Linked DNA regions of Paraneptunicella aestuarii. The protein of the gene in region 1 interacts with the protein of each later gene in a pairwise test. Links are inferred from orthologs where the notes say so. Each region holds a gene or a part of one and is shown on either strand. Other genes may lie near its edges.

Evidence for each region.
Region 2: the proteins of zipA (region 1) and ftsZ interact in binary tests that used the Escherichia coli proteins (3 or more experiments, as listed by UniProt). The link is inferred for Paraneptunicella aestuarii from one-to-one orthologs.

Annotation. Positions count from the first base shown.
Region 1 is NZ_CP074570.1:2,249,750-2,253,025, forward strand. Bases 148-3,095 are described here. They hold zipA (cell division protein ZipA), read left to right. Parts: upstream 148-992; coding sequence 993-2,198; downstream 2,199-3,095. Other genes in these bases: smc (chromosome segregation protein SMC), read left to right, coding at 148-974; ligA (NAD-dependent DNA ligase LigA), read left to right, coding at 2,326-3,095. Also shown: more of smc, read left to right, coding at 1-147; more of ligA, read left to right, coding at 3,096-3,276. UniProt on the Escherichia coli protein: Essential cell division protein that stabilizes the FtsZ protofilaments by cross-linking them and that serves as a cytoplasmic membrane anchor for the Z ring.
Region 2 is NZ_CP074570.1:4,014,659-4,017,981, reverse strand. What follows is about bases 152-3,146. They hold ftsZ (cell division protein FtsZ), read left to right. Parts: upstream 152-1,070; coding sequence 1,071-2,222; downstream 2,223-3,146. Other genes in these bases: lpxC (UDP-3-O-acyl-N-acetylglucosamine deacetylase), read left to right, coding at 2,449-3,146; ftsA (cell division protein FtsA), read left to right, coding at 152-1,012. Outside these bases: more of ftsA, read left to right, coding at 1-151; more of lpxC, read left to right, coding at 3,147-3,323. UniProt on the Escherichia coli protein: Essential cell division protein that forms a contractile ring structure (Z ring) at the future cell division site. The regulation of the ring assembly controls the timing and the location of cell division.

The DNA.
Region 1 (3,276 bases):
ATGAAATGGCAATGCCGATGGAAGAGCAGGCTGAGCGTTTGGAAATTTTGCTTAATGAACGTAGCGAAGCCCAGCAGTTACAGGAAAAAGTCAGTGATGAATTGGCTGAAGTTGAAGGCTTGTTATCCGATATTGAAAAAGGGCGACAAGGTGTTCAATCCAGAATTGAGAAGGCGCGAGAAGTTCAGCAAAGTACCAGGTTGGAATGTGAAGGTTATAGGGTGAGAGCCAATGCTGTTGTTGAACAGCTACAAGAAATGAATCAACCGCTTAAACCTTTGTTAGAGCAATTGCCTGAGGATGCCGATGAAAAGCTCTGGCAAGACACACTGGAGAAAACCACTGCTTCGTTATCTCGATTAGGCGCAGTAAATCTGGCCGCTGTGGAAGAATACGAGATTCAGGCGGAGAGAAAGCAGCATCTCGATACTCAAAACGATGATTTGGTTGCGGCGTTGGAAACACTGGAAAATGCCATTCGCAAGATTGATCGGGAAACCAGGGCTCGCTTTAGAGACACCTTTGATCAAGTGAATAATGATTTGAAACAACTTTTCCCGAAAGTCTTTGGTGGCGGTGCGGCTTATCTGGAACTGACGGATGATGATCTTCTGGATACTGGCGTGACAATTATGGCGAGACCACCGGGCAAGAAAAATAGTACAATTCATTTGCTTTCCGGTGGCGAAAAAGCCCTGACCGCTTTATCATTGGTTTTTGCAATTTTTCGCCTTAATCCTGCACCTTTTTGTTTGCTGGATGAAGTGGATGCTCCTTTGGATGACGCTAACGTGGGACGTTTTTGTAAGTTGGTGTCTGAAATGTCCAAAAGCGTGCAATTTATATACATAACTCATAATAAAATAGCGATGGAAATGGCACTGCATTTAACAGGAGTTACTATGGCCGAACCCGGAGTATCGAGGATTGTGGCTGTTGATGTGGAAGAAGCCGTTGCTATCGTTAACGCATAAATAAAGGTTTGTTTATTGATGGAAGATTTGCGACTTGCCATTATCGTTTTAGGCGTATTTTCAATATTAGGCATTTTGGTACATGGTTTATGGACAATTCGGAAAAATGCCGCTAGTAAAGACGCGAAAAAAGAAGCTAACAATCCTAATCTGAGAAAAGAGCCGGAACTCAACGGGAATAGCAGTGATTACGATGATGTGGTCGGTATTGCCGATGATGATCCTCTTCTAAGTGATTCTATAAACGAATCCATTGATTTTTCTTCTGATAGTAACGCATTTAGAGTCAATGCTGATTACGACGATGATATGGGTACAACAAGTACCGGCGCTAATTCGTCTGCATTTGACGAAGACGGTATTGGTCAGGTGCGAACTGTTGCCAGAAATACGGTGGAGCCCAAATCCTTTTCTGTTAGAAAAGACATTTCTGCCATAGAAGATGACGAAGAATACCAGGAAGATTCATACAAAGAGCAATCGCAAAAGCCATCTTCTGCTTCGTCGGCTAAAGACGAATCTCTTGATGCTTATCCTGAACCCCCCCGTTCTCTTTTGAAATCGGACACAAAGTCTCCCGCAGCAACGGCAAAAAATAGTGAACCAGTTAAAAGTAAGTTGTCTTTGGCTGAGCGTGCCAAGCAATTGGTGAATGGTGGAGATAAGAAAGAAGTAAAACCTTCTACCAGACGAGTTGAGCCTCGATTGAGCGAAGATCAGATCCGTATGGATTTTGATGACCAGCAAGTTGATGTTGACGAGTCTGCTTCGGCCGAAAGCGCTGAGCCCATGCAACAGGAAGTGTTGGTGCTTAATGTAAAAGTGCCCGAAGGCAAAGAGATATCTGGAGCTTCTTTGTTGCCAGCATTGTTGACCCTGGGATTTAAGTTTGGTGATCAGGATGTCTTTCATCGCCATGCTGCCAGTAATGGCAAGGGGCCTAAATTATTCAGCCTGGCTAATATGTTTAAGCCGGGTACATTTAATCTGGACGAAATGGAAACCTTTAAAACCCAAGGTGTGTCTCTGTTTATGATTTTGCCGATTGAAGGCGATCCGCAACAGGTTTTTAATATGATGCATAACGCTGCTCGTAAACTGGCAGATGAATTTGGGGCTCAAATTTTAGATGGTCGCCGCAGTTTGTTGACTAAGCAAAGTTTGCGTCAGTACGTTGAAAAAATTAGAGAATTTGAACGTAAGCGGATGATTCATCGCGCTTAATTGCTTCTAATCAAAATTTGTTCAAAAGCTGCTGGGCAAATTTGTCGTTTAACTTTATCGAAAGTTAATTTGAAACCTAACTGGAAACTTAATTGAAAGCCTGGTGATGAGCCGGGCTCTGTTTTATATGCAAGAACAAGAAGATTTATTTTCAAATAGCCATGATTCTGAACCAGCCAGTCGTATTAACGAATTGAAATCAACGCTGGAAGACTACAACTATCAGTATTACGTTTTGGATAATCCAACTGTGACGGATGCTGAATATGATCGCTTAATGCGGGAACTGGTCGAGCTGGAAAAATCGAATCCAGAATTATTAACTTCTGATTCACCGTCACAAAAAGTGGGTGGGGCGCCATTGCCTGAATTTCAGCAGGTAACTCATGAAGTTCCCATGTTGTCCCTCGATAACGCCTTTAGTGAAGATGAAATGCGTGCTTTTGAAAAGCGCATGTTGGATCGATTAAAACGCTCAATCACTCTGACTTATTGTTGTGAACCTAAATTAGACGGGCTTGCTGTTAGTTTGTTATATGAAGATGGCAAATTGGTTCGTGGTGCTACGCGTGGTGATGGCACTGTCGGTGAAGATATCACGCAAAACGTGCGTACTATCAAGAATATTCCCCCTAGACTTCGTGGTGAACAATACCCTCAACGCGTTGAAGTGCGTGGCGAAGTGTTTATGCCTCTGGCGGGCTTTGAAAAGCTGAATCAGGAACAGGCTGTGCAAGGAAAGAAAATCTTTGTAAACCCTCGCAATGCTGCCGCCGGAAGCTTGCGTCAATTAGATTCGCGCATTACTGCAAAACGTCCGCTTATGTTTAACGCTTATTCCATGGGCTTGGTGGAAGGTGAAAAAGAAGAACTGGCCGATACACATTATGATCGTTTGCAGCAGTTAAGAGAATGGGGATTACCTGTTTCAAAAGAGATCCGTCAGGCAAGCGGTGTTGAAGAATGCCTCGATTATTATCGGGAATTGGGTAATAAGCGTCCTGAACTTGGCTATGAAATTGATGGTGTCGTGTTTAAGGTGAACGACCTCGCCATTCAGGAAGAACTTGGATTTGTT
Region 2 (3,323 bases), 1.8 Mb from region 1 along the record:
TTGCCGCGTTTCATCTGTGTTCATGTCTATTTCCGGACGCCATGTACAATGCCAGAACGAAAGTGGCATGGTGCCTATTAATAATAAGGAAGTGACACAAGACGATGTGGATAATGTTATCCACGCTGCGCGTTCAGTGCCAATTGCGGCAGAACGTCGTTTACTGCATGTGTTACCGCAGGAATATACGATAGATGTGCAGGAAGGCATTAAAAATCCGATTGGCATGTCGGGAGTCAGAATGGAAGCTGAGGCACATATCATTACTTGTGCGGATGATATGGCAAAGAATTTAGTGAAATGTATTGAACGTTGCGAGCTGACAGCGGATCATATGATATTTTCTGCGCTGGCATCCAGTTACGCGGTACTAACGGATGATGAAAAAGAATTAGGTGTTTGTGTTGTTGATATTGGTGGCGGCACTATTGATATGGTGTTGTATACCGACGGCGCAATTCGCCATACGGCAGTGATTCCGGTGGCTGGTAATCAGATTACCAGCGACATTGCCAAGATATTCCGCACGCCGATTAGCCATGCGGAAGAGATAAAGATTAACTACGCCTGTGCGCTGAGAGACATGGTTAGCATGGAAGAAAACATTGAAGTGCCAAGCGTAGGCGGGCGACCTTCTCGTTCATTGTCGAGACATACATTGGCAGAAGTGATTGAGCCCAGATATCAGGAGTTGTTTGAACTGGTACATAGAGAAATTCGTAACAGTGGCCTGGGTGAGCAGATTGCTGCGGGTCTTGTGCTAACTGGCGGTTCTTCCAAGATGGAAGGGGCGGTTGAGTTTGCTGAGGAATTTTTCCAAATGCCGGTTCGCGTAGGACGAGCGACAAAGGTGAAAGGGTTGTCTGAATATGTTGAAGATCCAGCCTTTTCCACTGCGGTTGGCTTATTACATTATGGTAATGAGATGGCGCAGGCAAAGAATACCAATAAAAACAAAGCTGGCGAAAGCGTTTGGCAACGCTTGCAAAGCTGGTTTAAAGGGGAATTTTAGTGTGGGGACTGCTTTCAGTCACTGCATTTAAAAGTGCGTTAAATTTCGGAGAGTGATTATGTTTGAGTTAATGGATAGCCACAGCGAAGAAGCTGTAATTAAAGTCATCGGAGTCGGTGGCGGTGGCGGAAACGCCGTAGAACACATGGTTTCGCATAGTATTGAGGGTGTTGAATTTATTGCTGTTAACACTGATGCTCAGGTACTGCGAAGCTCATCTGCCAATGTTACCTTGCAAATTGGTTCTGAGGTAACAAAAGGCTTAGGTGCAGGTGCTAACCCTGAAGTAGGGCGTACTGCGGCACAGGAAGATCGTGAAACAATCCGTCAGGCACTGGAAGGTGCGGATATGATCTTCATCACTGCCGGTATGGGCGGTGGTACAGGCACTGGTGCAGCGCCGGAAGTCGCCAAGATTGCCAAAGAGCTTAATATCTTGACGGTAGCCGTTGTGACCAAGCCTTTCCCATTTGAAGGTAAGAAGCGTATTGCTATTGCTGAAGAAGGCATTCAAGAGCTGGAAAAGTACGTCGATTCATTGATTACCATTCCCAACGAAAAGCTGTTGAAAGTTATGGGGCGCGGAACTCCGCTATTAAAGGCGTTCAGTTCTGCTAACGATGTATTGCGCGGTGCAGTACAAGGTATTGCCGAGTTGATTACTCGTCCTGGTCTTATCAACGTTGACTTTGCTGACGTTCGTACTGTTATGTCAGAAATGGGAACGGCTATGATGGGCAGCGGTTCCGCAACGGGTGAAGACAGAGCAGAAGAAGCGGCAGAAGCGGCGATTGCCTGTCCATTATTGGAAGATATCGATTTGTCTGGTGCTCGCGGTATTTTGGTTAACATTACTGCTGGCCCTGATTTCGCCATCGACGAATTTGAAACTGTTGGTAATGCGGTTAAAGCCTTTGCATCTGAAAACGCCACGGTTGTTGTGGGTACGGTTATCGATATGGAAATGGCTGACGAAATCCGTGTGACCGTGGTTGCAACGGGTATTGGTGAGCGCAAGCCGGAAATTTCTCTGGTAAGCAATCGTGCGTCACGCGTTGTTAATGGTGACAATGATTTCCGTTTGCAACCGCAAGTTGACTATGCCAGTGAAAAAGTCAGAGCGACAGGTACTGATGATACCAAGGCTGAAACAGGAAATGATTTGGAATATTTAGATATTCCAGCGTTCTTGAGAAAGCAAGCAGACTAAATTTTGTTTCTGATACGGAACCTTATCCCAAAAGCGGTATCTAATCACTCTGCCGACTTTTGGGGTAATGTGCCGAACTGAGACAAAAGTGTTATTTGTGTCCGATGGGTTTATGTAAGTTTTTTGACAACTTGTACAAAAATCCATACAATGCCCGGCCTTTTTGACTATTTGGTCAGTAATTGCTACTTGTTAACGGCAGAAATATAAGCAAATACAAGAATCTATGATTAGACAACGTACCATTAAACAATCGGTTTCGGTCACAGGGATTGGGCTACATAAGGGTGACAAGGTACAGATGACCCTTAGACCAGCACCAGCCAATACGGGCATCGTGTTTCGACGCATCGATCTCGTCCCTCACGCCGATATTCCTGCGCAGGCAGATCTGGTTGGGGATACGATGTTATGTACTTGCCTGAGCAATGAAAACGGTGACAGCATTTCTACCGTTGAGCATTTGTCGTCTGCTTTAGCAGGGTTGGGAATTGATAACATTATTGTTGAAGTCGACAGTAATGAACTTCCTATTATGGATGGCAGTGCCAGCCCGTTTATATTCCTGTTGCAGTCAGCGGGTATTGAAGAGCTTAATGCTTCCAAGAAGTTCATTAAAATCAAACGTAAGGTTCGCGTCGAAGACGGAGATAAGTGGGCTGAGTTTCATCCTTATGAAGGCTTCCGTATTGATTTTCAAATTGACTTCGATCACCCGGTAATTAGCCAGAGCCGCCAACACATGGTGCTGGATTTCAGCAGCGATTCCTATATTGACGAAGTAAGCCGTGCGCGCACTTTCGGTTTTCTGAGAGATTTGGAATTTATGCATGCCAATAATCTGGCTTTGGGCGGCAGCATGGAAAACGCGGTTGCATTAGATGAATTCCGTGTTCTGAATCAGGAAGGTCTGCGTTATAGCGATGAATTCGTTAAGCATAAGATCCTGGATGCCGTTGGCGATTTGTATTTGGCTGGTCACAGTATTATTGGTGAGTTAAAAGCCTTTAAATCAGGGCATGGACTCAATAACAAATTGTTAAACCAACTGTTGCAAGATAAGCAGAGTTGGGAATTTGTTAGCTTTGATGAAACTGAATC